4 regions of the Cytobacillus sp. Hz8 genome follow, and region 3 is predicted to be linked to each of the others. Evidence: riboswitches for the same ligand, from Rfam matches in the RefSeq annotation. Region 3 holds a riboswitch; each other region holds the start of a gene.

Region 1 (8,177 bases), on a different contig from region 3:
GCAGACATTGAGGAATTTCTACAAGACCTGCCTTTCCTCCAAAAAGAATGGCTACTTCCTTATCAGGATTCACTTCCACTTGATATTCTCGCATGTAAAATTCCGCCACTGCTCTTTTTAAAGATTGAAAGCCTTGAAACGGTGAATATTTATGATTAATAGGGTCATCTGCCGCTTTTTGCAGCCTTTTCACAATATGTTCTGGTGTTGGCTGGTCTGGATTCCCCTGTCCTAAATTAATCACATCATGTCCCTCTTGTAAAAAAAAGTTAACCTTACCTACAAGAGAAGCAAAAAATTGTTTTGGTAAATGGTTTAACAATTCAGATTGAGGAAATTTTGTCATTTCATCACCCACCATCTTTCTCTCTATTCTAAAAATTATGTATTGAAAAACTAGTCACAAATGATATAACTAAATTAATAAATTGTAAAGTATTTTTTATTCGAGGTGATTTGATTTTGACGATAAAAATAGCTTGTATTCAACTTGATATCGTATTTGGGGATCCGTCCCAAAATTATAAAAGGGCAGAAAAATTAATTGAAGAGGCAGCCCAACTTCAGCCTGACATAGTCGTTTTACCTGAATTATGGACCACAGGGTATGATTTAACGAGGTTGGATGAAATCAGTGATGAGGAAGCTACAACTACGCTACAATTTTTAAAGAAACAGGCAAAAAAGTTCGATGTTGCTTTTGTTGGAGGTTCAATCCCGAAAAAAACGGCAACCGGAGTCTTTAATACCCTCCTTGTTGTGGATCGAGCAGGAAATGAAGTGCATCAGTATAGTAAGCTCCATCTATTTCGACTAATGGATGAACATAAATTTTTAAAGAGCGGAAATTCTCATGGACTATTTGAATTAAACGGTGAAAAATTATCAGGATGTATCTGCTATGATATTCGGTTTCCAGAATGGATTCGCACTCATACAGTAAACGGGGCAAAAGCATTGTTTGTTGTAGCAGAATGGCCACTGCCAAGATTAAACCATTGGCGTGCCCTCCTCGTTGCTCGAGCAATTGAGAATCAATGTTATGTGATTGCTGTAAATCGTTCTGGTGCTGATCCGAACAATCAATTTGCCGGTCATTCATTAGTGATTGATCCATGGGGAGAAATCGTTGCTGAAGCGGGAGAATCAGAGGAAATTTTATATGCGGAGATTGATTTACATAAAGTGACAGAGGTGCGTGAAACGATTCCCGTTTTTGAGGATCGAAGACCTGAGTTTTATTAAATCCCGTCCGTATACCCTCATCCGAAATTATCTAAATTTCAAAAAAACAATTGACAATTTATTTTAAATCTTGTTATCATACTTTTCAAAAGTATTAATATTAAAAATACTCTCTTATCATGAGCAGGCTGAGGGATTTGGCCCGATGAAGCCCAGCAACCGACTATAATACCATTGCGAAATGGGGCGCAATTTGCGCGCCGGAGAAATCCAGAAGGCACGGTGCTAATTCCAACAGAAAGTTAATCTTTCTGACAGATAAGAGGTGCGAAGCTGTGAACTTCAAGCCTCTTTCAGATGAGAAAGAGGCTTTTCTATTGCTGAATAGAAAAGGCCTCCAATAAACAGGAGGGATAAAGATGACTTTATTACAGCAAGAAACATATGAACCATTAACAGAGGAAACTGCCATACAATTAGCCAAAAAATTGAATATCTTCAATCAGGAAGCAAATTTAGTTTGTCAAGAAATCGGGGATGGAAATCTCAACTATGTTTTTCATATCACAGATCGTCAAAATGGACAGAGCCTTATCATCAAACAAGCCCTCCCCTATGCAAAAGTGGTTGGAGAAAGCTGGCCATTATCTTTAAACCGGGCAACAATTGAAGCTGAAGCATTAAAGCTATTTAAATCATTAACCCCCAATTTTATTCCTGAAGTTTATTATACAAATGAAGCCTTGGCAATTACTGTTATGGAGGATTTGTCCCATTTGACTATTGCCAGAAGCGGACTAATTCAAGGAGAAAATTATCCTCATCTTGCAAATCATTTAGGAACATTTCTAGCAAACTCTTTATTTTTCACATCAGATTATGGTCTTAATCCAATAAAGAAAAAGGAATTAGTCGCAAAATTCATCAATCCTGATTTATGTAAGATTACAGAAGATTTAATTTTTACGGATCCCTTCTATGATACCCCTACAAATGAATTTGAAGAGGAATTAAAGGACGATACACAAGAATTATGGGAGGATGAGCCCTTAAAGCTACAGGTTGCTCTATTAAAAAAGAAGTTCCTCACAGAAACGGAAGCTCTGCTGCATGGGGATTTACATACCGGAAGTATTTTCGCTTCATATGAAGAGACCAAAATTATTGACCCGGAATTTGCCTATTTTGGGCCAGCTGGTTTTGATTTAGGTCAAGTGATTGCAAATCTATTATTTCAGGCTATTGCATGTGAGCAGAAGAAAGAGAAAATTTTTGCGGAAATCGAGCAATTTTGGAATGTATTCCAAGAGAAATTCACCCATTTATGGAACACCCAATCCATTGAACCATATCAGCATTTAAATGGATTTCTTCAACAGCTGATACAAAAATACTTCAAGGATGCCATTGGATTTGCTGGTTGTGAAATAATCCGTCGTACGATTGGTCTCGCTCATGTCGCTGATTTAGATAGCATTGAAACATTAGAATCTAAATTAGTAGCTAAAAGAAGGGCACTTGAAACTGGCAGGAAATTAATCTTAAACCATCAACAATATCTCTCAATTAAAGACGTTTTTAAGGACATTCTTTAAAGCAGAATTCTTTCGTAAAAAGGTGGAACTTCAAATGAAAAGAGGTTCCACTCTCATTATATGAATCCGATTAACTTTAATTTTTATAATGAGCTCCTTCTAATAAAAGCAGCTTTTCTTTAATATCCGTTCTTGTCCCTGCATATCCGGTTAAAGACTGATTTTTTCCAATCACACGGTGGCAAGGAATAATAATCGGGATATGATTAGCTTTATTAGCTTGACCAATTGCTCTGACTGCTTTTGGATTTTCTATCGCTACAGCAATATCTTGATAGCTTCTTGTTTCTCCAAACGGAATGGCTAATAACTCCTGCCAAACTGATTGTTGAAAAGCTGTCCCTTGAATTTCAAGAGGAAGAGAAAAATCCTGTCTTTTCCCATGAAAATATTCCTCCAATTGTTTGACCGCCTCCTTCAACAAAGGATTTTCTTCATTATATGCTACTTCATCTACTATTTCCGCATTAAGGAAATCTTCTTTTCCAAGATATATTTCTACTATTTTTTCATTTTCTGCGACAACAAATATCTGATCAATCTCAGAAGCAAACATCATATATTCTCTTTTATACATCTAAATCCTCCACCTTCCTATACATTTCTATTTTAGAAAATCAAGAAATTGCATAACTAATCCATTTAGATAATTAATCTTTTCAATCTCAAGGTATCAAAAAAGGATTCCAAAAGCCAGACTTTTGGAATCCTTCCCTAAAAGATTATAATCTAAATTTGGCAATCATTGAATTCAGCTGTTCGGCAAGATGGGATAGAGCTTGTGCACTGCCTGAAATTTCTTCCATCGCAAAATTAGTTTGCGTGACAGAAGCACTTGTTTGTTCGATACCAGCTGCCGATTCTTCAGAGACTGAAGCAATATTTTCAATTCTTTTATCCATTGCTTCTGAGCCATCGGAGATCTCTTTTAAATTAAAGGCTATCTCATTTACATTATTCGTCATTTTATTAACTGACTGATAAATTTCTCTAAAGGTTTGGCCAGTAACCTCTATCTGGCTTGTTCCTTCTTCAACTGAGCTGTAGCCGTCCTGAAGGGAATCCACAATATCTCTTGAATCATCCTGAATCTCCTTAACAATTCTCGTAATGTCTGATACAGAACGAGATACCCCTTCAGCAAGTTTTCGTACTTCATCTGCCACAACAGCAAAGCCTCTTCCATGTTCACCAGCACGCGCCGCTTCAATTGCCGCATTCAATGATAATAGATTTGTTTGATCAGCTATTTCTTGAATAACTTGACCTAGTTTTGAAATTTGTTTTGTATTTTCATTAAACTCCTTAACCTTGTCAACAGACCCTTTCATGATCACATTAATCTTTTCCATTTTATCTTGAGATTCTTTGATTAAATCGTTCCCCTGCTTGGTTAATGATTGCACTTCATCTGACACCTGTTTTACAAAAGCGCCACTATTTGAAGCATTTTCAACCTTTAATAGATAATCCTCCATCATGTGAGCTAATTCCGTTGAGGAGGTAGCTTGTTCCTCTGCACCGGCCGATAATTCCTGCATGGTAGAAGCAACTTGTTGACTTGATGCCTTCACTTCATTAGCGGACACATTTAATTCTCCACTCTTTTCACTAACGAAATTAGAAACAGAAGAAATTTCCTGTATCATCCCTTGGAGCCTTTCCTTCATCGCATTTGTGGACTTACTTAACTCTGCAATTTCGTCATTTCCGCGATATTCAACAAAATCTACTTTCAGATTGCCTGAAGCTATTTCATTCGAAACGCTCACAATATTAGATAATTTTTTTGAAATAGCCTTTCCAATTAAAAGAATTGTTAAAATCCCTAAGAGAGAAGAAATAATAATAGAAATAATTAAGACGATAATAGCAATGAGTAAACTAGACTTGGCAGAAGAGATTGCTTCCTTTTGTTCTGTTTTAAAAGTTGTTTGAAGCTCATCAATACTGTTATCTGTTTGCGAGACAATATTATCCACTTGCTCTTTGCCAATGCGAATTTTATAGGATTCATTATTTTGCAAGGCTGGTTTAATATCATCAATAAAAACAGAAGTGATTTTTTGGTCATACGCATCAATTTTTTGTAAGATTTCCTTGGATTCCGCCGTAGTCAATTTCGGTTGAAGCTCTTTTTTAATCTCATCAAATTGTTTCGTCACCTGATCAAATTTATCTAGATAAATTGATTTTGAATCGATGATATAGGTGCCGATAATGCTACCCTTATTATGAAATACAGCTGCAGCTTCAGTAATAGCAACTGCCTTTTCCCCCGTATTTCGGACATCCTCCATCTTGGCATTTGCTATCGTCAGCAAAAGAAATGTAATCAATGTAGAAATAGTAAATAAACCAATAGTTAACATAAGAGCAACCCCATATTTTTGGCCAAGCCTTAATTTTAGCCATAAACGATTATGGGATAGAAAAGAGGAAAAAGTTCTTTTATTATCACGACTTTTACTACTTTTCTCTTTTGATTGATGAGACTTTGATTGAAAAATCCTTTTCAATTCTTTCCCCCCTGTTTTAATTTTCATTTATTTCAAAAAATATGTAATTAGATTAAGATTTATTATACTAGAAAATTAAGTAATTTTGGAGAAGAAAAAATGTTTTGAATTATCATAATGTTAAAAAATATCATTAAAAAGACTGATCCTATATGATCAGCCTTTTTAATGATTGTATAAACTCGCTTTTATAGAAGTGGATTTTCACTTTTTGCTTTTAATCGTTGCCATCTCTTTTCAATTTCTGAACCAAAATCATCTAATATTTCCTTGTTTTCTTCTTTTAAAAGATGTTTTGTTTTTCCCATGTATTTTAGCCAATCTGTCAAAGGAATTCTCTTCTTTTTCGCTTCAGGATCATAGGTAATCGTCGTGATTCCCTGTTCAACCTCATAAAGCGGGAAGAAGCATGAGTTAACGGCAGCTTCCATGATGGTTCCGCCAAAACGATCTTCTGATTTCCAGTTTAGTGGACAAGTGATTAAGATTTTCCCATAAACAGTACCAACATTTTGCGCATACCATTGAGCTTTGGCTGCCTTTTTCACAAGATCTTGAGGAAATGCTTCCGTTCCTGTAAAGACGTAAGGAATATTGGATGCTGCCATAATTTGAGCGGTATCCTTGTGATGGAATGCTTTACCCTTTTGCGTTTTCCCGACACTTGTCGTACTTGTCATATGGCCTAATGGTGTAGAGTAGGACATTTGGGATCCTGTATTCATATACCCTTCATTATCATACTCAAGCATGATGAGCTTATGATTTCGCAAGGCAGTACCTAGAGCAGAACCCATGCCAATATCCATTCCTCCATCACCCGTGATCATCACAAATGTTGCATCCTCTGATACTTCAATTTCTCCACGGCGCTTCAATTCAAGGAAGGCTTCTACCGTTCCAGATAAGGTCGCAGCTCCATTTTGAAATAAATTATGAATCATCGTTTGTTTATGGGATGAATATGGATAAGAAGTCGTTGTTACATAGGCACAGCCTGTTTGGTATAATACAACAACATCCCCTTCAATCCCTTTGAAGAACAATTCCAATCCAGGGAAAATGCCACAGCCAGGACAAGCTCCATGACCAGACGCTAAACGTTTTGGTTTTTCAGTAAGCGCTCTTAATGGTGGAATCTTCACCTTTAATTTATTGGTTTCTTCATCCATTGTAACTTGAATTAAACCCGTCTTATAGGCATCACCTGATTGAGGTTGAATGACAGGTTTTAATACTTTCTCTGGATCTCCTGGGACATGACCATAATAATCGAACGGCTTTGCTGCAAATCCTTTTTCCATTGCATCAATCGCCATATTAAAGAAGTTTTCAGCGTCATCCGCATAAAAATCTTTACCGCCAAGACCAAAGACTCTACTTAAGACAATGGTTTGATTATTTTTATCCTCTTGCAGTGCAGATTTCACCTCATGGGTTAAATTAGGACCATTAGCACCATAAGAATCGGCACGTTCTCCAACTAATAAGGCTTTCACATTTTTTAAAGCTTCTCTGATTTCTTTTGCTGGGAATGGACGAATGATATTAGGACTGATAATACCTGCTTTAATTCCTTTTTCTCGAAGCTTATCAACTACATCTTTGGCTGATTCCGCAGCTGAATTTAGAAGGAATAACGCAACATCTGCATCTTCCATTTTATATAAGTCTAACACTTGATAATTTCTTCCGGAAAGTTTCGCGTATTCCGCCGCCACTTCTTGATACACAACACCTGCAGCATACATCGCTTCTGATTGTTGGAAGTGGTTATTGATTAATGCTTCCCCGTTCATATGAGCCCCAATGGTAACCGGTTTTTTAAGATCACGGGCAAAATTGTAATCTGTTGGACATTCCCCTACAAAATCTTGCACCACTTTACGATCTTTAAAGTAATTTACTTTTCGTTTTTGGTGAGAAGTGAAAAATCCATCATAGGCCACAATCACTGGCAAACGCACCTTGGAATGCTCAGCAATTTTTAATGCCATGATGTTCATATCATAAACAGCTTGCGGTGTTCTTGCCGTTAAGATGACCCAGCCGGTATTTAAAGCAAAATATAAATCTGAGTGATCGCCACGAATATCGAGCGGACCACTAATAGCTCTTGTAACAAGATTCATCACCATTGGAAAACGAGTCCCTGCTTGAACAGGGAGCTGTTCAAGCATAAACATGAAACCATTCGCACTTGTCGCATTAAACACACGGGCTCCTGTTGCTGCAGCTCCGTAACAAATACCTGCAGAGCCATGTTCGCCATCAGCAGCTATAAGTTTAATATCATGCTCCCCGCGAGCTTTCATTTGATCGAGAAATTGGGCAACCTCTGTTGAAGGTGTGATTGGAAAATAACCCATAATATGATAATTGATTTGTGCTGCAGCTGTAGCAGCCATTTCATTACCTGACTCAAATGTCGTAATTTGTTCTGCGATTTTGTTGTTTTGTAATTCTTGTTCCATTATTGCCATTACCGAACCCCTCCTGTAACATAAGGAAAGTTTTGCTTCACTCTATGTGCTTCTGCATATCCAAGCATTTCACGGAGATCTCCTAAAGCACTTGTTGGACAAGCCTCAACACATTTCAAGCAACCTTTACAATATTGATAATCGATGCCTTTTAAGAACATTTGCTTTCTGCCTCGCTTATCTTCCCCTGCTTCCCAAACAAAGCAAAAGTCTGGGCAAGCCGTATCACATTCAGCACAATGAATACATTTTTCCTGATGCCATTCTGGTAAAAACCCTTGGCGAGAACCGCTTAAATCTTTTAAAATACTATTTCCTTGAGTCGTCATCACTCCACCTAATTCCTGTGTTTCGTAGCCTAAAATAGGTTTTGGACGTACAAAAGCTTTACCTTC
Region 2 (8,177 bases), on a different contig from region 3:
TCTGGTGGAAATTTCGCCCGTTTCCTTCCAATTAAAGGATCTACCATTAAACTTTGAGCAAGATACTTTAATAAATGAAAAGATTCCTAATCTGTCAGAGAAATTAACCTTTACAGCATTAGCGGTTCCTAATCCACATCTGATTTCAATCGTTCAATCAAAAGAAATTCATTCAGATACGCAAAAGCATCTTAGCGAGTATGTAAATGGACCAAATGAGTTTTTTCCTGATGGAGTGAATGTCAGCTTTGTTAAGTCATTAGATAAAGGTCATATTTATGTTAGAACATTTGAAAGAGGGGTTGGGTTTACGAATGCTTGTGGGACGGCGATGTCTGCCTCAAGCCTTGTAACCTGTCTACAAGGGATAAATGATTTAGAAAATGCCATCCAAGTCCATAATAATGGGGGAAAGGTCTGCTGCGTTGTTCATAAAAATAAGGATCAATATAAAATTGATTTAATTGGAAATGCGACCTATGTGTATCAAACGGAAGTGACCCTTGATTTAAAAGATCCTCAATCTTTTAAGATTGGAGAAAAAGATCTATATCTTGCTGAGGAAAAGCAGTATGCTAATCTCCAAGCTGAGGTGCAGGCTTTCCTTTCACAGTATCTATAAAGGAATTTTAGAAAATAGCCGATTCTCCACTCGAATCGGCTATTTTTTTGCTTTAAGAAAATCAAGAATGGGATCGAATTTTTGTTTTTCTTTCACTTGAAAAAAGGATTGGAATGGATCTCCTTCTTGATTCATCCGTTTGATCATCATTGGAAGTTGAAATTGATCGATGGTTAATTTCTCATTCACTTCCTCCCAATAAAGCGGAGTAGCTATGGTTGCATTGATTTTCCCTCTTGGAGAATAAGGGGCAATAATTGTTTTCCCTTCTGAGTGCTGTAGATAGTCAATATATAAGCGATGTCCTCGATTTTTTTTAAATCTTTCAATTGTAAAAGAATCAGGATCCTTTGATACTAAATAATCTGCGATAAAGGATGTAAATAATCTTGTCTCATCAAAGGAATAACGGTTTTCCGGCAGTGGAATGTAAATCTGCAATCCCTTGCTACCAGAGGTTTTAATAAAGCTGATCAACTGTAAATGATCCAACACTTCTTTTATATAGCGTGCTGCCTTAATAGCAAGGGGAAAAGCATTTTTATCGGGTGGGTCTAAATCAAAAACAATTTCACTTGGCCCTTGGTTGGAGATGGTTTGAAAAGGAATGTGAAATTCAAATGCAATCTGATTTCCTAGCCAAAGAAGTGTTTTTAAATTATTGCAAACCAAGTAATGTATTCCTTCGTGCATATGCGTTTTAACAAATTCAGGTGCATAGTCAGGACTATTTTTCTGATAAAAGGCTTCACCCAATATTCCATGCGGATAACGAATAACCGTTAATAAACGATCATGCAAAAAAGGGAGCATATAAGGAGAAATCTCTCTTAAATAGTGGATATAATCCATTTTACTAATGGCTGGTGTTTTCCATAATGGTTTATCAGGATGAGTGATTGCAACATCGAGTGGAAGATTCCTTTGTTGGTGAAACATCTTTTCATTGGTACAATCAGTAGGTTGTAAATCAAAGCGAAAACGATCAAAATGAGGCTCTCTCATTCCATCTTCGTACCATTCTAAATATTTGAGCTCAACACAAATGGCAGGTTTCACGAAAATAAATTTTGCATTTTCTAGCGTTTTATTCTCTTTTAACGTTAAAAATAAGGCTTCTTTTTCCTCGGGCTTTATTCCAAATAAAAAAGAGCCAATTGGCATGATTTCTTGATTTTGATAAACCCCGACATAAAAATAGCCATTTCCCTTTTCAAAAGCAGTAATAAAGCAGGATACATACTTCCAGTTTTTATACTTTAACCAGCTAGTGGTTCTTTTCCCTTCCTCCCATTTATTATTTTCTTTTTTGGCCACAATGCCTTCCCCATCATGTAATACAACCATTTCCCATATGGATTTAAAATTAATGTAATAAGGAACCATTTGCAATAAAGCTTTGTGGTGATGATGAGGTGATAAAGGGAGAGATAGGGCTTGAAATAAATTTTTTAGGATTTTCTTCCGAGCTTTATAGTCCATTTCCTTTGTTGATTTGCCTTCAACAATAAGAATGTCAAAAATCAATAGTCGACAAGGAGCTTTATCGGCTTTTTCCTTTATTCTTTCCTGTGAACGCATTCGCCCTCTCACTTGGAGATTGCTGAAATTTGCTTTATACGAATTCTCTAACAAGACTAATTCCCCGTCTAATATGAAAGGTAAAAAGGGTTGAAAATGATTCTTGTTTTCCTCTAAAAATTGGTGGATTTCGGGAAAGATTGGAAGCAATGATTTTCCGTTGCGACTAGTTATGCTGATTTCTTTATTCCAATCCAAGATTGCACGAAACCCGTCATATTTTACCTCATAAAACCAATTATCATCATTTGGGATCTCAAAGGTTAAGCTTGGGAGCATTGGCTTCATTTTTTTTGTTCCTTTCTCAACTTTTTTAATATTGTCTCCAAAGTCTGATAATTCTTCTCTTCCAAATCTTGAAATACATGCTTTTTAGTGATTTACATACATTAAGTATAAATAAAAGAAGAATGGAGTTTTCATATGCATACAATGTGGAAGGGCAGCATCAGCTTCGGCTTAGTGAATATTCCAATCAAACTGCATGCAGCTACGGAAGATAAAGACGTTAAACTTAGGACATTACACAAGAAATGCCATGCGCCAATTAAGTATGAGAAGGTTTGCTCTGCTTGTGAAGAGGAAGTAAAACCTGAGGATATTGTGAAGGCATATGAATATACAAAAGGAAAATTTGTTGTCTTGGATGATGAAGATCTGGAGAAGCTTCGGAAGGAAAATGAAGATAAAGCGGTGGAGATTATTGATTTTGTTAAAATGGAGGAAATAGATCCGATTTACTATGATAAAACCTATTATATGTCTCCACATGAAGGGGGAGGAAAGGCTTATTCCTTATTAAGGAAGGCACTTGAGGAATCAGCAAAGGTTGGATTAGCGAAGATTATTATCAGGGCGAAAGAGCAGCTTGCCGTTATACGTGTCTATAAAAACACTTTAGTGATGGAAACCATCCATTATCCAGACGAGGTTCGAGCGGCGGAAGATGTTCCTAATGTTCCATCAGGGGATAAAGTGACAAAAAAAGAACTAGATACAGCTATTCTGTTAATCGACCAATTAACAACAGAATTTGAACCGGAAAAATACAAGGATGATTATCGTACAGCTCTCTTAGATTTAATTGAGGCGAAACGAACAGGAAATAAGGTTGTTACTTCTGCTGAAAAAGAGGTCAAGTCCAATGTAACCGACTTAATGGCTGCTCTTCAGGCTTCGATTGATCGAACAAAGCCAGTGAAAGAAACAAAAACAAGAAAAAGGACAACAACAAAAGCAAAGGAACGGAAACAGGCTTGAACTCCATATCGCCAAGCAGAACATGAAATTGTTCGTTTGATGTACTGTTTGGCAGATTATTATTGTTCATTCGGTTTTCATGTTGACGATAACGACAAAATGTTATATAATTAATACCTTGTGTTTGGATGTTAAATTATTTTTAACAAAGTAAATAGTTGAACACTTAAAGATTGTTTAGGTTTTGTGTTTCCAGAGATTTTTAACCCACTTTTGTAACAAACCTCTTCTTACACGTATCACTACTCCAGTATCTTTAAAGTCATTATTCCCAGAAACTATTAAGGAACCTGATTCTTGTAGGCGCGGTCGAGGAGCCGTAAAGACGGAAGAGAGGTAGGGCTTTCGTTGTTTTAGGTTATACATGTGAATGAAAAACATATCCAAATACTTGATTTAGGCTGATGGATTGTATCTAAGCATTTGCTGCTGATATAATTGTCAGCCTTTTTTAATAGTGAAACACGAACAATTTGATAATATTAGTTTGAAATATATGTGCTCTATGCTATTATTTGAATATAAAAAAAATGAAGGTTCGCAGTGACTGACGACGATGTGGAATCAACCATAAGGGAGCTGCGAAAAAGAAATAGCCGGTCGTCTGGGCAGAGAATAGTTTGTTATTCTCTTTCAACCAATTCCGGGGAGTGAAAGATATGGAAAAATTGATATTAGATGGAAACAAAGTAGCAAATGCGGTAAAAGAAAGATTAAAAGAGAGAATTTTCAAACTTAAAGAACAAGGTGTAACGCCTTCTTTAGTCACGATCTTAGTTGGTGATGATCCATCATCAGCAACTTATGTGAGAATGAAAGGAAATGCATGTGCACGATTGGGGATTGATTCACAAAAAATTCATTTACCAGCAGAAACGACAACAGAGCAATTATTGGATGCTATTTATGGGCTAAATGAGGATAAAAATGTACATGGAATTCTCCTACAACACCCGGTTCCAGGTCATATTGATGAACGGAAGGCATTTGAAGCGATTGCCCTTGAAAAGGATGTAGATGGTGTAACAAGTTGGGGTTACGGACAAACTGCGCTTGGATTTGGCATTTTCCCATCTTGCACACCAGCCGCTATTATGAAGATTTTAGAACACTATGATATTTCGGTTAGCGGCAAACATGCAGTAGTTATTGGCAGAAGTCCGATCCTAGGAAAGCCAGTGTCAGCTTTATTACTTAATGAAAATGCAACGGTGACAACCTGTCATTCTTATACAAAAAATCTACCAGAGATTTTAAAAATGGCAGATATTGTCGTAGCCGCTGTTGGAAAGCCTAATTTTGTTAAAGGGGAATGGTTAAAAGAAGGAACGGTTGTACTCGATGCCGGCTATAACGAAGGCAATATTGGTGATGTCGATTATGATTCATGCTTCGAAAAAGCATCCGCCATTACACCTGTACCAGGTGGTGTAGGTCCTGTAACCATTTCGATGTTATTAAAGCATACGGTAGATTCAGCTGAAAGAACACTTCAAATATAGAATATGAAACTTCTTAGCATCCTTTTGCGATAAAAAAGCAGAAGGGTGTTTTTTTGTCACTTAACTACACCCATTTAGAGGAGGTACAGCTATTTTCAATGATTAAATTTAAAAAATTAAATTCCTATCGAAATACTAGGGTTGACTTCAGAAAAAAATATGTTATTATTTAGAATAATAAAATAATATTACTTATCCAGAGTGGTGGAGGGAACTGGCCCTATGAAACCCGGCAACCTACAGGCTTATTAATGCAAGGTGCTAACTCCAGCAAAATGTAATTTCATTTTGAAAGATAAGGTACATACCTACTAATCTTTCCTAATGGGAGGATTTTTTTATTCAGGTGCGATTGCCTTAAAGTTTGCCCAGTGAAAGTATAGGTAGGAGGAAATCGAGTGGCAAAAAATGAGGGAAAAATCGATCAATTGGATCAAGTGATTCCAAAGTTAAGAGAAATGCTCCATTCGATGGGGCATGGCTCTATTACACTCATAATCCAAGACGGCAAAGTGATCCAAATTGAAAGAAATGAGAAAGTAAGGCTGAAATAAACATGGATGCTGACTAGAAAACTAGAGGCGTCCTAATGATAAGAGACAAAAAATCTTCTTATTCATTAGGACGTCTCTTTTTATTTCTAAAATTTAGGGAGAAATTGATTTTTGAGGAGATGATGAAAATGCTGACTTATAATGATTGGATAAAACCGATCAGGGATTTTGAAGTGGATGAAACTTATAAAGGTGCTCTAAATGTTCTCGACTGGGCATATAAGCATTACGGAGAGGATATTGTATACGCGTGCAGCTTTGGAATCGAGGGAATTGTATTAATTGATTTAATTTCAAAGGTAAAACCGGATGCAAAAATTATTTTTCTTGATACCGATGTTCATTTTAAGGAAACCTATGAAACGATTGAAAGAGTAAAGGAAAAATACCCGCAATTAAAAATCGAAATGAAAAGACCAAAACTAACCCTGCAAGATCAAGTGGAACAGTATGGGGATAGGTTATGGGAATCGAACCCTGATCTCTGTTGTCGAATTCGCAAGCTCGCTTCGTTAAGGGAAACATTAACTGATGCAAAATCTTGGATTTCTGGATTACGAAGAGAACAATCGGAAACGAGAAAAAATGTTGAGTTTATTAATCTTGATCCTAAATTTCAATCGATTAAAATATGTCCGCTTATCCATTGGTCGTGGAAGGAAGTATGGCGCTATGTTTATAAGCAACAGCTTCCATACAATCCTTTGCATGACCGTGGCTACCCAAGCATAGGCTGTACTCATTGTACTGCACCCGTTTTTAATGAAGAGGATTTACGCTCTGGAAGATGGAAAGGAAAAGGGAAGACAGAGTGCGGTCTTCACTAGGAGAGGAGACTGGATTTGTTTAATATTTGTGCTATCCTTATTAGCTTGTTTTTTGCAATGAATATTGGTGCGAGTGGTGCAGCTGCATCAATGGGAGTTGCTTATGGCTCTGGTGCTATTAAAAAGGCTCGCATAGCTTTAATCATCTGCTCTATTGGGGTTTTTACTGGTGCAGTTATTGGCGGTGGCGAGGTCGTTAAAACCATTAGTTCTGGCATCATTCCACAGGAAATGATTACGGCAAAGGTGGTTATCATCATTCTTTTATCAGCCACTTGTTCCTTGTTTTTGGCAAATCTGATTGGAATTCCACTATCAACAAGTGAAGTGACGGTTGGAGCGGTTGTTGGTGTAGGGGTTGCTTATAAGGTCTTGTTTGTTCATTCGCTTTTAACGATTATGATGTTCTGGGTTCTTGTTCCAGTAACGGCATTTATAATCACTTACATAATGGGGAAGGGGCTATACTTTTTTCAAAACAAGGGGCTTCAGACGGAGCATCATATCCTTACCTATGTATTAATTGTTTCCGGTTTTTTTGAAGCCTTTTCAGCAGGAATGAACAATGTTGCGAATGCTGTTGGACCATCGGTTGCAGCTGGGCTGCTTTCTGTAGGAAAGGGGACATGGATAGGTGGATTCTTTGTTGCGCTTGGGGCTGTACTTCTTGGAAAACGTGTTCTTGAGACGAATGGGAAAAAGATCACACATTATGAAAAATCAGAAGGAATATTAATTTCAGCTACTGGAGCTATCCTTGTGATCATTAGTTCATTATATGGATTGCCTGTTCCATTAACACAAGTTACTTCTTCTTCCATCATAGGAATCGGTATGGCAAAAAACGGAAAAAGTATTTTGCAAAAAAGCATTGTAAAGAAGATTTTTAGTATCTGGATTGTCTCACCATTGATTTCGTTAACGATTTCTTATTTTTTGGTAGAGCTCTTTTTAGATATTGATATATATGCAGTGATTATCCCGTTAAGTGTTATTATCGCGACTCTAGGTGGACTTACATTGCTAAAAGTAATGAATGAAGAAAAGCGTTCCTATTATGAAGATGGTGGCGGAATTTAATTCTAAAGCCTACTAAAAATATAAATTAAGGAGGAATTAATATGAGTTTACTACCACATGGAGGGAAGCTGGTTCAAGCTTTTAACCCTGAAGAAGAATATCGAACATTGGAAGGGAAACTTAATCTCGACAATATTGCCTTGAGTGATTTAGAGCTAATTGCAATTGGTGGCTATAGTCCGATAACCGGTTTTTTGAATGAAAGAGATTACAATCAGGTCGTTGAAAACATGAGATTAGAGGATGGGACGGTTTGGAGCATCCCCATTACTTTACCTGTTCAAGAAGTAGAAGTGAAGGGGATCAAACTTGGTGAAAAGGTTCAGCTTGTTTATAAAGGGGAAATATATGGGATTCTTGCGGTTGAAGATATTTATCGCCCTGATAAAGAAAAAGAAGCCATTTATGTTTATGGAACGAACGACTTGGCTCATCCTGGAGTGAAAAAATTATTCAATCGTGGTCCTATCTATGTTGGCGGGGAGATCACACTAGTTAAACGTCCGAAGAAGAAATTTGCCGAATTTACCTATGATCCTATTGAAACAAGAGCAATCTTCGCAGAAAAAAGCTGGAAAACGGTGGTAGGCTTTCAAACACGTAATCCGGTTCATCGGGCACATGAATATATCCAAAAATCCGCATTAGAAACCGTGGATGGCTTATTTTTGAATCCGCTTGTGGGAGAAACAAAATCTGATGATATTCCTGCAAATATCCGCATGGAGAGCTATCAGGTTCTTCTGCAAAA
Region 3 (8,177 bases):
GTCTGGAAAAAGGATTAAAGGATTTACATAAAAAAGTGGAATGCTGGTATTTTCAAGACTTTACACATTATTTTCCACCGGCTACTAATAGGGAAGTCCTGATAAAATTAACGAAATGGATGAAAAAGCAAAGATAGTCATGATAAAATAACGAATAAGATTGAAATAGGAGTGATGCTCATGGGAATGCCTTTAGAACTAAATACGATGATTGTGACAAAGGATAGGGAAGAGCGACTAGAGGAAAATTTATTTTTACTAGTCAAAGAGGGGTATCGCTTATACCCCATTGAAATTCCGATTGAGGTTAAACGAGCGATTGATGGTGAAGTAAAGGGAACCGCATATATCAAAAAGATTGAGTGGGAAGACAAGTTAACAAAAATTACGTATCAATTAATATCTTTGAAATCAACAAATTAGGCAGAGAGTATTTCTCTGCCTTTTCATTTGTTAGGGGAAATGATGAATTTTTCATTATGTGAGTGCTCTTTTGTTGAAATTTGAAAAAGAGAATTAGTTATGAAATTTAATAAAGATCATCCGAGACAAAAAGTCAATCCATTTAGCTATTGCCCAAATGAATATATAGAAGATGACGAAATGTTTAAGCAAGTCACCATGAGTGCAACGAAAAAGGTATATACATTCATGGCAATGGTAATTCCCGCTTTATTTGGTTTTTCTATCTTTGCTACAAGATTGATGATCTTTATGGGAATCTTTGTGATCGTCATTATTCAAAATATCATTTTCTATAATGAGATGAAATACTATACAGGGGAATGAAGATGTGTGGGGAGTCCTTCCATATACAACCCATATTTCTGAAAGCCAATCGAAGAGAACATCATTTGTATTTGAAATTACAGAAACTTACGATAGTTTGCGTCTGTCTAAATTCAAGACATTGTGATACTTTAACTAACTTTCAAGATAATGTAATCAATCTCATAGAATTTTTAGTGCAAAATGTATGTTATAATGGAAATATAATACAGTACGCTAATATTTTATGGAGGAGGTTTAATGATGTTTAGTCGAAAAATTGCTACAATTCTATGTGGTTTAGGTATTGTCACTATGATTGTAGAAAACGCTTCAACAGTACAAATAGCTTCATTTTTTTCCATCATCGCAGGTTCATTATTCTTGTTAAGACAGCAAGAGAAAAAACTTAAAAATTAGATATTACTTCTTATACCAAGTCGGTAAGTTAAATTTTTTAAGGTGAAGTGCGAAAAAATTTAACTTAAAACAATGGAGTTTAAGAAGAACAGAGGAAACTCAACTAAATGGGTTTCCTTTAATTTTATGGATTTATCAACATTAAAATTTAATAAAGCTTAAATCAAAAAAAGCGACTGCCTTCACAATCGCTTTTTTTGATTCATCTATTTTATGCGATCGGACCGCCCTTTTTATCAATCTCAACGGTAACGCTTGCAAATTTCTTAAAGTTCTGACGGAATTTATTTGCTAAGTCTTTAGCCTTCTCTTCATAAGCTTTTGCATCTGCCCAAGTTTTATTTGGTTGAAGCACTTCATCAGGCACACCTGGAACATGAACAGGAATATCTAAACCGAAAATCTCATCCTTGACGGTTTCTACATGATTTAATTCCCCTTCAAGTGCAGCTTGAATCATTGCCCGGGTAAAGGAAAGCTTCATACGGTTTCCAACACCATATTCTCCGCCTGTCCAGCCCGTATTAACAAGATATACTTTTGCATGATGCTCATCAATTTTATTACCAAGCATTTCAGCATAACGAGTTGCTGGGAGTGGTAGGAATGGTGAGCCATAGCATGTAGAGAAAGTAGCTTCAGGTGTTGTTACTCCACGTTCCGTTCCTGCAAGCTTAGAAGTGTAGCCACTTAAGAAATGGTACATAGCTTGTTCTTTCGTTAATTTAGAGATTGGAGGGAGAACTCCAAAGGCATCAGCTGTTAAAAAGACAATAGTATTTGGATGACCCGCAACACTTGGATCAACGATATTTCCAATTGCCTGAATTGGATAAGCGACACGAGTATTTTCTGTTAGTGTGCTATCATCAAAATCGGCTACGCGAGATTCTGTATTAATGATGACGTTTTCTAAAACGGAACCAAAACGAATAGCATCGAAGATTTGTGGTTCTTTTTCACGAGATAGATTGATGCATTTTGCATAGCAGCCGCCCTCGATATTAAACACGCCATTAGATGACCAGCCATGTTCATCATCCCCAATCAATCGGCGATTTGGATCTGTTGATAAAGTGGTTTTACCTGTGCCGGATAAACCAAAGAATAAAGCGACATCGCCTTCTCGTCCAACATTTGCAGAGCAATGCATAGAAAGTACCCCACGTTCAGGTAGGAGATAGTTCATCACTGAGAAAATACATTTTTTCATTTCACCAGCATATTCGGTACCACCGATGATGACCGTACGGCGTTCGAAAGAAATCATAATAAAGGTTTCTGATTTCGTGCCATCAACTTGAGGATCAGCCTTAAAGTTTGGTGCTGTAATAACCGTAAATTCTGGAGTATGTGTCAACAATTCTTCTTCTGTTGGGCGAATAAATAATTGATGAACAAATAGATTATGCCAAGCATATTCATTAATGACTTGAATTGGAAGTTGGAATTCTTTATCAGCACCTGCAAAGCCTTTAAAGACAAACACCTCTTCCTTCGTTTTTAAGTAATTAATGACTTTATTATAAAGGCGATCAAATACCTCTTCAGATACAGGTTGGTTTACACTTCCCCAATCCACTTTATCTTTTACAGAAGGTTCCTCAACAATAAATTTATCTTTAGGAGAGCGCCCTGTATATTTTCCAGTAGTAGCACAAATGGCTCCTGTTGATGATAATGATCCCTCTTTTCGGCTTAAAACTTTTTCCACTAATTGTGGAACGGATAACTGAATCTGAATGTTACTCCCCTTTAACAATTCATTTAATTGGTTAGATAATTTGACTGAATTCATATGATGAATACCTTCCTTTTCCATTTATTTGAAAGTGAATGCATCTCGTAAATAGTATAACACATTTAAACAAATAATCTATACTAATTTATTGAACTTTTCGTGTATTGTTACAAAATTGTAACAATTTGTTTTGTTTAAAATATTTAAAAAAATAACCCTTTTTTCACGTTTTTTAAACTGATAATCAAAACTAACTTTTTTAAGGAAAAATGAATTATTTTAAAGGGAGAACTAGTTATATCAAGGCCTGAGGAGGTTTACTTTCATTTAACATTGAAGATTTAAAGCGAAACTCTTAAAAAGGAGATAATCAATCTGTTTTTTTATTAAGAAATTCATTGACATAGCTTATTACAATAGGATATCATTTTGAATTGAACGGATACTCTCTTATCCTGAGCTGGTGGAGGGACAGGCCCAATGAAACCCAGCAACCTGCTTAACGATTAAATTGTCCAAAAATGATACTGAACCTTTTGTTTACGGGATGAAAAATGTGTAAATGAATCGTTATTTTTTAGGGCATTTTAAGCAAAGGTGCTAACCTGAGGCAAGGATTCAGTCCTTGAACGATAAGAGTGAAAGGCGCAAATCACTTTGCTTTCAAACCTTTCCTCAATATGGGAAGGTTTTTTATATTGCATTTGAAACGCGATCTTTTAACAACTAAATGGGAGTTCCTTATTCATATAAGGTAGAATGGGTATACATCAGGCATACTGGAATAGTCCTATCCATTTCTTATGATTCGATAATAAAAACTCCCTGTTTATTCCATACTACTTAGGGAATGAGTACCGTATCAAAGAAAGAAAGAGCGGATGAAAGGCTCTATTTTTGATAAATAAGGAGGAAATCAGATGTCAACAAAACGTCGTTTGTTTACTTCTGAATCAGTTACTGAAGGTCATCCGGATAAAATCTGTGACCAAATTTCTGATGCGATTTTAGATGCGATTTTAGCGAAGGATGCAAATGCTCGTGTCGCTGCTGAAACATCTGTTACAACTGGTTTAGTACTAGTTGCAGGTGAAATTACAACCTCTACATATGTAGATATCCCCAAAATTGTTCGTGAAACAATCAAAGAGATTGGTTATACTCGTGCAAAATATGGTTTTGACTCTGAAACTTGTGCGGTCCTTACCTCTATTGATGAACAATCACCTGATATTGCCATGGGAGTGGATAAAGCTTTAGAAGCTCGTGAAGGTCAAATGACAGATGAGGAAATCGAAGCGATTGGCGCTGGAGACCAAGGATTAATGTTTGGTTTTGCATGTAATGAAACAAAAGAGCTTATGCCAATTCCAATTTCCCTTGCTCACAAATTATCTCATCGTTTAACTGAGGTTCGTAAAGATGATATTCTTCCATATTTACGTCCTGATGGAAAAACACAAGTGACAGTTGAGTATGATGAAAATAACAAACCAGTTCGAATCGATACAATTGTTATTTCTACTCAGCATCATCCTGAAATTAGTTTAGAACAAATTCAACGCAATATTAAAGAACATGTCATCAATCCTGTCGTTCCAAAAGAACTCATTGATGAAAATACAAAATACTTCATTAACCCGACTGGTCGTTTTGTCATTGGTGGACCTCAAGGAGATGCTGGCTTAACAGGACGCAAAATCATAGTTGATACATACGGTGGTTATGCTCGTCATGGCGGTGGCGCATTCTCTGGTAAGGATCCAACAAAAGTAGACCGCTCAGCTGCGTATGCTGCACGTTATGTTGCGAAAAACATCGTAGCTGCTGGACTTGCTGATAAGGTTGAGGTTCAACTTGCTTATGCCATTGGGGTTGCGAAGCCTGTATCGATTTCAATTGATACATTTGGAACGGGTAAAGTAACGGAAGATGTATTAATTGATGTGGTAAACAAAAACTTTGATCTTCGCCCAGCTGGAATTATCAAGATGCTAGATTTACGCAGACCAATTTATAAGCAAACTGCTGCATATGGTCATTTCGGACGTCATGATCTTGATCTACCTTGGGAAAGAACAGATAAAGCCGATGCGTTAAAAGCACAAGCATTAAATCAATAATTTCCTATAATATTAATGGGAGTTACAGAATCGTGTAACTCCCATTTTCCTTTTTCGTCTAAAATATGACAAAAGGTTTATTTTTCAAAAGAATTGGTTATATCCCATAATAATTCCATTAATTTTCCACTGTCTTTTCTGCATTCCTAGTGCCATTTTAAAATAAATAGTGGTAGTATTAGAGAGTATATTTTTAAAAAAGCAATATGTTAAGAGGGAGTAATTCCTTCTTTAATATAGTAAGAAATGGAGTAGGTATTACATATGTGCGGTTTTATTGGATGTGTGCACGAGAAGGCACAAGACTATCGTGATGAACAAAAACAATTATTTGAAAATATGAATACGATTATTACTCACCGTGGCCCTGATGATGACGGATATTTCTATGATGATCACATTCAGTTTGGTTTCCGCCGTTTGAGCATTATTGATATTGAGAGCGGACATCAGCCGCTTACTTATGAAAATGAACGGTATTGGATTATTTTTAACGGAGAAATTTATAACTATGTTGAACTTAGAGAAGAGCTTTTAAAAGAGGGTTTAACCTTTGAGACTAGCTCAGATACAGAGGTCATTATCGCTTTATATAGCCATGTTAAAGAAAAAACGGCAGAAAAGCTAAGAGGAATGTTTTCTTTTATCATTTGGGATAAAAAGGAGCAAAGCTTATATGGAGCAAGGGATCCATTTGGAATTAAACCATTTTTCTATTATGACAATGGAGAGCAAACCTTTTTTGCATCTGAAAAGAAAAGTATTTTGCTTGCCCTTGAAAATGATGTCATCAATTATGACTCTTTGCAGCATTATTTAACTTATCAATTTGTTCCTGAACCTATGACAATGTCAGAAGGTATTTCAAAGCTTGAACCTGGACATTATTTTACTAAAAAAATCGGAGCGCCAATGGATATTCACTGTTACTGGAAGGCTGCTTTCCACCCGGTTCATAAATCTGAGCAGGATTTCATCAAAGAAATTAAGGATGTTCTTATTGATTCAGTGAAAATGCATATGCGTGCGGACGTTCCTGTAGGTTCATTCCTTTCTGGAGGAATTGATTCTTCCATCATTGCATCGATTGCAAAGGAATTTCATCCTGCGATAAAAACCTTTTCTGTTGGCTTTGAACGCAACGGATTCAGCGAAATTGACGTAGCAAAGGAAACAGCTGAAAAATTAGGGGTTGAGAATATTAGCTATGTCATTTCACCAGAGGAATATATGAATGAAGTGCCAAAAATCATGTGGCATATGGATGATCCATTAGCGGATCCTGCCTGTGTTCCACTATACTTTGTTGCCCGTGAAGCAAGGAAGCATGTGACGGTCGTATTATCAGGAGAAGGCGCTGATGAGCTTTTTGGAGGCTATAATATTTACCGTGAGCCACAGGATTTAGAGGTATTTAATAAAATTCCATCCATTTTCAAAGGTTTTCTACGCCTAATTGCAAAAATGATGCCTGAAGGAATGAAAGGGAAAAGCTTTATTGAACGAGGCTTAACTTCAATGGAAGAAAGATATATTGGAAATGCGAAAATGTTCTTAGAGTCTGAAAAGCAGCAATTATTAAATGTATATAAAAATGAGTTGAATTATACAGATATTACGAAAAAATTATATGAAGAAAGCCTTGGCTATGATCCAGTTGACCGGATGCAATATATTGATATCCATACTTGGATGCGTGGAGATATTTTGTTAAAAGCGGATAAAATGACTATGGCTCATTCATTAGAGCTGCGTGTACCATTTTTAGATAAAGAAGTATTTAAGGTCGCATCGAAAATCCCAACTAGCTTAAAAACGGCGAATGGCACAACAAAATATGTCTTGAGAAAAGCAGCAGAAGGCATTGTCCCGGATCATGTATTAAATCGGAAAAAGTTAGGATTCCCTGTCCCAATTCGACATTGGTTAAAGGATGAAATGAATGGTTGGGCAAAAGAAATTATTCGTGAAAGCAATACCGATCATTTAATCAATAAATCATATGTTTTAAGGCTTTTAGAGGACCATTGCCAAGGTAAGATAGATAACAGCCGCAAAATTTGGACTGTGCTTATGTTTATGGTATGGCATCAAGTATACATCGAGAAGAAATACTCCTTTGAAAAGGATTTTTTTCAAGACAAAACACTTGAACCAATGAAAAATTAAGCTTAAATCAATTTTGTGTAGAAGCTGACTTTAAGAATCTTTGTAGAAGATTTTTGAGAGTCAGCTTTTTTTGTTGGATAAGATGTTTGGGGGGAAAATAATTTTGGATGGGGTGGATAGGGGGCGTGGGCAAATTAAAAGCAGTATGATAGCTAGAGGAGGTATTCGGACAGGAGCCACGGAAATATCAAAAATAAGTCCGAAAGCAAGGCAGTAATGGACAGGAATCAAGGAAACTAGCCCAAAGGAGTCCAAAAGCGAGGCGGTAATGGACAGAAATCAAAGAAAAGAGTCAAAAGGAGTCCAAAAGCGAGGAGGTAATGGACAGAAATCAAGGAAAACAGCCCAAAGGAGTCCAAAAGCGAGGCGGTAATGGACAGAAATCAAGGAAAACAGCCCAAAGGAGTCCAAATGCGAGGCGGTAATGGACAGGAATCAAAGAAAACAGCCAAAAGGAGTTCGAAAACAAGGTGAATTCGAGCAGAAGCCGCTTGAATATCTTGATAATATACTGAATCACTCGGTAGGTAACGCATTTAGCAGAGAACCAACCGAAATGTTCAAATCAGATGCTCTAATTAATGATACAACTTGCCCTAGATCATAAGAAAAAGACTCGAAATAAATTCGAGCCTATCCTTCCTTATGGTGATCTCCTATTAGTTTCCGCTAATTAAATAAACTCACTCTTATGCGGATATTTTTTCTACAAATACAAATTGATTTATCCCATTCTTAACGGACATTTTGACTCCCACTTTAAGATTATGAGAATACGAAGAAGATAAGTGGGAGATCAACTGTCCGTAAAGGTCCGACGAGGGATTAAGGTCCTAGTCAGGCGAAGCCACAGGATGTGGCGTCCCTTGAGCGTGAGAAGTGAAATAAGATTTTTCTTTGGGCTTCAGCCCTTAGAAAAATCAATCAGGCTCTGCGTGACTAACCATCAGTGGGGG
Region 4 (8,177 bases), on a different contig from region 3:
CCTGGTTACATTTATACTCGTATTCATAACCCGACTCTAACTGTATTTGAAGAAAGAATTGCTTTGCTTGAAGGAGGCGTAGGTGCTTTAGCAGTTGCCAGCGGAATGGCGGCAATCACATTAGCAATATTAAATATTGCTCAAGCTGGTGATGAAATTGTTGCTGCATCCAATTTATATGGGGGTACATATAACTTATTTGCTGTTACCTTACCGAAATATGGAATCAGCGTAAAGCTTGTTGAGCCAGATTCTTTAGATAACTTCAAAAATGCCATTACCGATAAGACGAAGGCCATTTATGCTGAAACGATTGGTAATCCAAGTTTAAAAGTTCTTGATATTGAAGGTGTAGCGAATATTGCTCATGAAGCAGGTATTCCACTGATTGTTGATAATACTTTTGCAACTCCGTACTTATGCAGACCAATCGAATTTGGAGCTGATATTGTTGTACACTCAGCAACAAAATGGTTGTTAGGAAATGGAACCACTCTTGGTGGCGTAATTGTAGATGGAGGAAAGTTTGATTGGAATTCACCTAAATTCCCTGGATTTACTGAACCAGACCCAAGCTACCACGATATTGTTTATAGCGAAGCATTAGGAGCGGTGGCCTATATTACAAAAGCAAGAGTTCAGCTTCTTCGTGATTTTGGACCAACCTTGAGTCCACAAAATGCCTTTCAATTTACCCTTGGATTAGAGACTCTACATGTAAGAATGAAGGAACATGTCGCAAACACGAAGATCATTGTGGATTACTTACAAAAACATCCAGCAGTAACATGGATCATCTACCCTGGCCTTGAAACAAGTTCCGATAAAGTTCTTGTAGATAAATATTTTCCTAAAGGTGCTGGATCTGTTGTTGTTTTTGGAATTGCAGGGGGCAGAGAAGCAGGGGCTGCATTTATTAATCATCTAGAATTATGGGCTCATGTGGCGAACGTCGGTGATGCAAAAAGTCTTGTTATACATCCAGCAAGTACGACTCATCAACAATTAGATGCAGAAGGATTAGCCGCTGCAGGAGTACCTGAGGATCTCATTCGCCTTTCTATTGGTATTGAAAATGCAGACGATCTCATTGAGGATTTAGAGCAAGCGATTGGGGCGGCAACAGGGATTACAAGTCTCGCAGCAAAGGCTTAATCTTTAATATTGATATAATAATTATTAGGGAATTTACCAGTATAAAACAGTTGAATTGTCATTGACACCCTTTTATTTCCGTGATACGATAAGTCTCGTAACAATTTTATGAACTTTTCTGAAATAGAACTTAATTGAATATAGATGAGATTCACTCTTATCAAGAGAGGTGGAGGGATGTGCCCGATGAAACCCGGCAACCGTCAATATGATTATTGAAATGGTGCCAATTCACACAGAACAATGATTGTTTTGGTAGATAAGAGAAAGGACATGAATGAATGCCTTTCTGCTTATCTGTGCAGAAAGGTTTTTTTATTAGTTATAAGGGAAAAGTAAATCTATTAACGAAAGCCAGATAAAACAAAGTAATGGATTGAAATTGGATGATAAATCCGTTTTGGGAAATTTAAATACGGTGCTCACAATCTTTATAACTATTAATCAATCTATTTTTATCAGAAATATCGGAAATAAAGGGGTGATTTCATTGATCACAATAAGCAATGTAAAAAAGATTTATTCTTCAAAAAATAGTAGTATTACAGCTGTAGAAGATGTCAACCTAGAAGTCAATAGTGGAGAGATCTTTGGTGTAATTGGCTATAGTGGGGCAGGAAAAAGTACGCTAATTCGCATGCTCAATGGATTAGAAATACCAACTGAAGGGACCGTTACGGTTGCAGATAAACTCATTTCCAAAATTAAGGGAAGTGCCTTAAGAAAAGCAAGACAGGAAATCAGCATGATATTCCAGCATTTTAATCTGCTATGGTCTCGGACTGTAAGAGAAAATATTGCTTTTCCATTAGAAATTGCAGGTGTTTCAAAGGCTGAACGAAAAAAAAGAGTTGATGAGCTAATTAAGCTAGTTGGCTTAGAAGGTAGAGAGAATTCTTATCCTTCTCAATTAAGTGGTGGACAAAAGCAAAGAGTGGGGATTGCAAGAGCCCTAGCCAATAATCCTAAAGTTCTTTTATGTGATGAGGCGACTTCTGCTTTAGACCCACAGACAACAGATTCGATTTTAGATCTCCTCGTAGATATAAATAAACGCTTAGGACTAACTATTGTTCTTATTACTCATGAGATGCATGTTATTCGCAAGATTTGTCATCGTGTGGCCGTGATGGAGGAAGGAAAAATTGTGGAAATCGGTTCCGTTTTGGATGTATTTAAAAATCCACAGCAATCGATAACAAAGCGCTTCGTTCAACAGGTGACAGAACCTGAAGAAACAAAGGAAACCATTGATCACCTATTGGTCAACTACCCTCATGGTAAAGTTATTCAGCTTGGCTTTATAGGGGAATCGGCAGAGCAACCATTGATTACCAATATTATTCGCCACTACAATCTGACGGTGAATATTCTTCAAGGGAAAATTTCGCAAACACAAAGTGGTTCTTATGGTACATTATATATCCATTTAGATGGAGATAAGGAAGAAATCACGAAGGCAATTGATTACATTCGTTCTCAACAAGTGGGAGTGGAGGTGATGACAAATGCTTGAGAAATTCTTTCCGAATGTTGACTGGCAAGCGATGTGGTCAGCTACCGTGGAAACCCTATACATGGCAGGGATCTCTGTATTAGTTACTTTTATCTTAGGAATTATCTTAGGATTATTACTTTTTCTAACGTCAAAAGGGAATATCTGGCAAAATATAACGATTAATAAATTCATTAGTGCCATTGTCAATATTTTTAGATCAATTCCCTTTATTATTTTGATAGTTTTACTTATTCCGTTCACCAAGCTTTTACTCGGAACCATGATTGGTGCCAATGCTGCCTTACCAGCCTTAATTATTGGAGCAGCACCGTTCTATGCCAGAATGGTGGAAATTGGTTTAAGAGAAATTGATAAAGGGGTTATTGAAGCAGCAAGATCCATGGGTGCAAAAACAAGCACTATTATATGGAAGGTTCTTTTACCAGAATCAATGCCAGCTCTTATTTCAGGCATTACGGTTACCGCCATTGCTTTAGTTGGCTACACGGCGATGGCCGGAGTAATTGGTGCTGGTGGCTTGGGAAACCTAGCTTATCTAGAAGGGTTTCAAAGAAGCCGAAATGACGTTACCTTAATGGCAACGATTGTCATTCTGATTATTGTTTTCATTATCCAATTCATTGGAGATTATATAACATCAAAATTAGATAAAAGATAGGGGAGTCAAACATGAAAAAATGGTTTAGTCTTATTTTAGTTCTTGCGGTTGCCCTTGTTGCAGCAGCTTGCGGTACATCTGACGATAAAGCAGATGGCGGAAAAGAGTTAAAGAAATTAGTTGTTGGCGCTTCAAACGTTCCTCATGCTGAAATTTTGGAAAAAGCAAAACCAATTTTAAAGGAAAAAGGAATTGATTTAGAAATTAAAAAATTCCAAGATTATATTTTGCCAAACCAAGCTTTAGAGTCTAAAGAATTAGATGCAAACTATTTCCAACACATTCCTTATTTAGAAGGACAAATTGCTGAAAATGGTTATGACTTTGTCAATGCCGGTGGTATTCATATTGAGCCAATCGGAATTTATTCTAAAAAGTATAAATCATTAGATGATCTTCCAACTGGGGCAAAAATTATTATGAGTAATTCAGTTGCAGACCATGGCCGTATTTTAACCTTGCTTGAAAGCAAAGGACTTATTAAGCTAAAAGACGGTGTGGATAAGGTTAAAGCTACTGTGAAAGATATCGCTGAAAATCCTAAAAAATTAAAATTTGATACAGAATATGAAGCATCTTTATTACCACAAATTTATAACAATAATGAAGGCGATGCTGTCTTAATTAATTCAAACTATGCCATTGATGCTGGTTTAAATCCATTAAAAGATTCCATTGCAATCGAAGATAAAGATTCACCATATGTGAATGTCGTTGTTGTAAGAAAAGGCGATGAAAATAAACCAGAAATCAAAACTTTGGTAGAGGTTCTTCATTCAAAAGAAATTCAAGATTTTATTCTTGATAAGTACAAAGGTGCCGTTGTACCTGTTAATAAATAATGGAGATAGAGAGTCTATCCAATTGGGTAGGCTCTTATTTTTTTTATAAAGGAAGCCTGTTTTTGGTTTTGCCAATAAATGAATCTCTACATTATTTTCCTTTTTTAGGAAACATTATAATCGTCAGAAATAAGGCTCTTTTCCACTACTTAAGAGTTGATAACAGATTTCATTTGTTATAAGATTGTAATGAGAATAAAGTGAGAATGAAGGATAGGCTATTTATTTAGCTTTCTTTATACAAAACAAACTTCTTTACTAACGGAGGGTAATATTTATGGCAAGATCTACATTAATTATCAAAGACCTTCATGTTTCAATCGAAGGAAAAGAGATATTAAAGGGTGTTAACCTGGAAGTAAAGGGCGGAGAGATTCACGCGATTATGGGACCGAACGGAACAGGTAAATCGACTTTATCTTCTGCAATTATGGGACACCCGAAATATAAAGTAACTAGCGGAACGATTACTTTGGACGGAAAAGATGTTTTAGAAATGGAAGTGGACGAGAGAGCACGTGCGGGGCTATTTCTTGCCATGCAATATCCTAGTGAAATAAGCGGTGTAACCAATGCGGACTTTTTACGCTCAGCAATTAACAGCCGCAGAGAAGAAGGAGATCAAATTTCTCTAATGAAATTTATCCGTAAAATGGATGAGAAAATGGATTTCTTAGAAATGGATCAAGATATGGCGCAACGTTATTTAAATGAAGGTTTTTCAGGTGGAGAAAAGAAACGCAATGAGATCCTTCAGCTTATGATGATTGAACCCAAAATTGCCATTCTAGATGAAATTGATTCCGGTCTTGATATTGATGCACTTAAAGTTGTTTCAAATGGAATCAATGAAATGCGCGGAGAAGATTTTGGCTGCATAGTTATTACTCACTATCAGCGTCTATTAAATTACATCACTCCAGATGTTGTTCATGTTATGATGCAAGGTCGTATTGTCAAAACAGGTGGTCCTGAGCTTGCTCAACGTCTAGAAGCTGAAGGCTACGATTGGATTAAGAAGGAACTTGGTATTGAAGACGAAACAGTTGGGCAAGAAGCTTAATGGGTAAGGGGGATCAAAATGACAACAGAGACAAAATTACCATTCGAGACTGAACATGTTCGTTCATTTTCTGAAGAAATGGGCGAACCTGCTTGGCTAACAGAGTTTAGGCTTAATGCATTAACTAGAGTTGAAGAATTGCCACTTCCTAAAGTGGATAAAACCAAAATTGCTAAATGGAATTTCACACAATTTGATAGGCATATTGTGAAAAGTGAAGATTATTCATCCCTCAATGAATTGCCTAGTGAGGTTAAGACATTAATTGAATTAAATGAAACAAATAATAACTTATATATCCAGCGTAATAATCGCCCAACTTATTTATCCGTATCTGATGAGCTAAAAGAGAATGGCGTCATTTTTGTGGATATTTTTACAGCTGCGCGTGAGCATGGAGAGCTCTTACAAAAATACTTAATGCATGATGGAGTAAAGGTTGATGAACATAAATTAACGGCTCTTCACGCAGCATTATATAATGGTGGAGTTTTCTTATATATACCAAAGAATGTAGTCATCTCCCAACCAATTCAAGCTGTATTTGTTCATGACAACCAAGAAGCAAACCTATTTAATCATGTATTAGTTGTGGCAGAAGATAATAGTTCTGTAACCTATGTTGAAAATTATGTTTCTACAATGGATCAAGCGGCTGGCGTTTTCAACATTGTATCGGAAATCATTGCTGGGACAAATGCTAAGGTCCAATATGGAGCTGTAGATAACATTGCAAAAGGTGTGACTTCTTATATTAACCGCCGCGGAATCACAAATAGAGACTCACGAATCGAGTGGGCTCTAGGACTTATGAATAATGGTGATTCTATTTATGAAAATACGACCAATTTAATTGGTGATGGTTCATATGGTGACACAAAAATGGTAACGGTTGGGCATGGTGAGCAAACGCAAAACTTTACAACGAAAATTATTCATCATGGAAAGAATACGGAAGGGTATATTTTAAAGCATGGCGTAACGAAGGATAGTGCTACTTCCATCTTTAATGGCATTGGAAAAATTGAGCATGGCGCCTCAAAATCGAATGCCCAACAAGAATCACGTGTTCTTATGCTAAGTGAAAAAGCACGTGGAGATGCGAATCCAATTCTATTAATTGATGAAGATGATGTTATTGCTGGGCATGCAGCTTCTGTCGGACGTGTCGATCCAGTGCAGCTATACTACTTAATGAGTAGAGGAATACCAAAAAAAGAAGCAGAACGTTTAATCATTCATGGTTTCTTAGCGCCAGTAGTAAATGAACTACCAATTGATGGTGTTAAAAAGCAACTGGTTGAACTGATTGAAAGGAAAGTGAAATAATGGATATCAAAGATATTCGCTCACAATTTCCAATATTAGATCAAGAAGTCAATGGAAATCCGCTTGTTTATTTAGATAGTGCAGCAACATCACAAAAGCCATTCCAAGTAATTGAAGCGGTAAATAAATACTATCGTGAAGATAATTCCAATGTCCATCGCGGAGTGCATACATTAGGAACTAGAGCAACTGATGCCTATGAAGGTGCACGTGAAAAGGTTCGAAAGTTTATTAATGCGAGCTCCATTGAAGAGGTTATTTTTACAAGAGGAACCACTACTTCACTTAACACAGTGGCAGTTAGCTATGCCAGAGCAAATCTGCATGAAGGTGATGAAATTGTTATTACTTATATGGAACACCATAGTAATATTATCCCTTGGCAGCAAGCCGCTAAAGTTACAGGTGCTACGTTAAAATATATTCCACTTCAGGAAGATGGAACGATTTCACTCGATGACGTTAGAGCTAACATAACACCTAACACAAAGATTGTAGCGATTGCAAAAGTTTCAAATGTTTTGGGTGTGATTAACCCAATTAAGGATATCGCAAAAATTGCTCACGAAAATGGGGCAATCATGGTCGTAGATGGGGCACAGGGCGTGCCGCATATGAAGATAGATGTACAAGATCTTGATTGCGATTTTCTTGCATTTTCAGGTCATAAGATGTGTGCTCCAACAGGAATCGGCGTATTATATGGAAAGAAACACCTGTTAGAAAACATGGAGCCGGTGGAATTTGGTGGAGAAATGATTGATTTCGTCAATCTATATGATTCTACTTGGAAAGAGCTTCCTTGGAAATTTGAAGGGGGTACCCCGATAATTGCAGGTGCCATCGGCTTAGGTGCTGCGATTGATTTTCTTGAGGAAGTAGGTTTAGATCAAATTGCTGCACATGAGCATCATCTAGCAGCCTATGCTCTTGAAAAACTGTCAGCGGTTCCAGGGTTAACCATTTTCGGACCCAAGGATCCAGCGAAGAGAGCAGGACTTGTAACCTTTAATTTAAACGATGTGCATCCACACGATGTTGCAACAGTTTTAGATGCAGAAGGAATTGCTGTTCGCGCTGGCCACCATTGTGCCCAGCCGCTGATGAAATGGTTGAAACAAACGGCCACAGCTCGGGCAAGCTTTTATCTTTATAATACAGAAAATGATGTTGATAAGCTCGTAGAGGGGCTTTTGAAAACAAAGGAGTATTTTAGCGATGTCTTCTAAAAATCTAGATACCCTTTATAGACAAGTAATCATGGATCATTATAAAAATCCCCGCAATAAGGGGGTTCTGGAAGGCGATACTTTAACGATTAACATGAATAATCCAACATGTGGAGACCGTATTCAACTATCCTTAAAGGTTGAGGAAGGAAAAGTGACGGATGCGAAATTTGAAGGAGAAGGCTGTTCCATTTCCCTTTCCTCTGCTTCCATGATGACCCAAGCCATTAAAGGGAAACCAATCGATGAGACACTTCAATTATCAAAGATTTTTTCAGAAATGATGCAGGGACATGATTATGATGAGAATCTTGATTTAGGTGATATTGAAGCATTACAAGGTGTATCAAAATTCCCTGCACGTATTAAATGTGCAACCTTA

The links. A riboswitch is a leader RNA that binds a small molecule or an ion and turns the genes downstream of it on or off. The one in region 3 is predicted to bind S-adenosylmethionine.
Region 1: it holds a riboswitch for S-adenosylmethionine, as region 3 does, so the genes downstream of both, mtnK (S-methyl-5-thioribose kinase) here and metK (methionine adenosyltransferase) in region 3, are expected to answer to the same signal.
Region 2: it holds a riboswitch for S-adenosylmethionine, as region 3 does, so the genes downstream of both, ACE38V_RS05020 (YezD family protein) here and metK (methionine adenosyltransferase) in region 3, are expected to answer to the same signal.
Region 4: it holds a riboswitch for S-adenosylmethionine, as region 3 does, so the genes downstream of both, ACE38V_RS11955 (methionine ABC transporter ATP-binding protein) here and metK (methionine adenosyltransferase) in region 3, are expected to answer to the same signal.

The regions. Positions count from the first base shown of each region.
Region 1 is NZ_JBHKFI010000001.1:518,130-526,306, reverse strand. It holds gene ACE38V_RS02595 (pyridoxal phosphate-dependent aminotransferase) at 1-346, opposite strand, end outside; gene ACE38V_RS02590 (carbon-nitrogen family hydrolase) at 457-1,245, shown strand; SAM riboswitch class I at 1,357-1,510, shown strand; gene mtnK (S-methyl-5-thioribose kinase) at 1,605-2,780, shown strand; gene ACE38V_RS02580 (methylated-DNA--[protein]-cysteine S-methyltransferase) at 2,857-3,357, opposite strand; gene ACE38V_RS02575 (methyl-accepting chemotaxis protein) at 3,503-5,299, opposite strand; gene ACE38V_RS02570 (thiamine pyrophosphate-dependent enzyme) at 5,488-7,782, opposite strand; gene ACE38V_RS02565 (2-oxoacid:acceptor oxidoreductase family protein) at 7,782-8,177, opposite strand, start outside.
Region 2 is NZ_JBHKFI010000002.1:380,030-388,206, forward strand. It holds gene dapF (diaminopimelate epimerase) at 1-622, shown strand, start outside; gene ACE38V_RS05005 (DNA ligase D) at 662-2,491, opposite strand; gene ku (non-homologous end joining protein Ku) at 2,627-3,463, shown strand; ZMP/ZTP riboswitch at 3,997-4,080, shown strand; gene ACE38V_RS05015 (bifunctional 5,10-methylenetetrahydrofolate dehydrogenase/5,10-methenyltetrahydrofolate cyclohydrolase) at 4,123-4,965, shown strand; SAM riboswitch class I at 5,155-5,267, shown strand; gene ACE38V_RS05020 (YezD family protein) at 5,364-5,519, shown strand; gene ACE38V_RS05025 (phosphoadenylyl-sulfate reductase) at 5,648-6,346, shown strand; gene ACE38V_RS05030 (sulfate permease) at 6,404-7,426, shown strand; gene sat (sulfate adenylyltransferase) at 7,468-8,177, shown strand, end outside.
Region 3 is NZ_JBHKFI010000009.1:21,668-29,844, forward strand. It holds gene ACE38V_RS12415 (alpha/beta hydrolase family protein) at 1-137, shown strand, start outside; gene ACE38V_RS12420 (DUF2584 domain-containing protein) at 181-423, shown strand; gene ACE38V_RS12425 (hypothetical protein) at 523-789, shown strand; gene ACE38V_RS12430 (hypothetical protein) at 1,033-1,188, shown strand; gene pckA (phosphoenolpyruvate carboxykinase (ATP)) at 1,400-2,986, opposite strand; SAM riboswitch class I at 3,377-3,568, shown strand; gene metK (methionine adenosyltransferase) at 3,850-5,052, shown strand; gene asnB (asparagine synthase (glutamine-hydrolyzing)) at 5,317-7,221, shown strand; gene ACE38V_RS12450 (hypothetical protein) at 7,646-7,828, shown strand.
Region 4 is NZ_JBHKFI010000008.1:128,062-136,238, forward strand. It holds gene ACE38V_RS11950 (O-acetylhomoserine aminocarboxypropyltransferase/cysteine synthase family protein) at 1-1,155, shown strand, start outside; SAM riboswitch class I at 1,310-1,421, shown strand; gene ACE38V_RS11955 (methionine ABC transporter ATP-binding protein) at 1,646-2,671, shown strand; gene ACE38V_RS11960 (methionine ABC transporter permease) at 2,664-3,332, shown strand; gene ACE38V_RS11965 (MetQ/NlpA family ABC transporter substrate-binding protein) at 3,344-4,174, shown strand; gene sufC (Fe-S cluster assembly ATPase SufC) at 4,452-5,237, shown strand; gene sufD (Fe-S cluster assembly protein SufD) at 5,256-6,566, shown strand; gene ACE38V_RS11980 (cysteine desulfurase) at 6,566-7,795, shown strand; gene sufU (Fe-S cluster assembly sulfur transfer protein SufU) at 7,785-8,177, shown strand, end outside.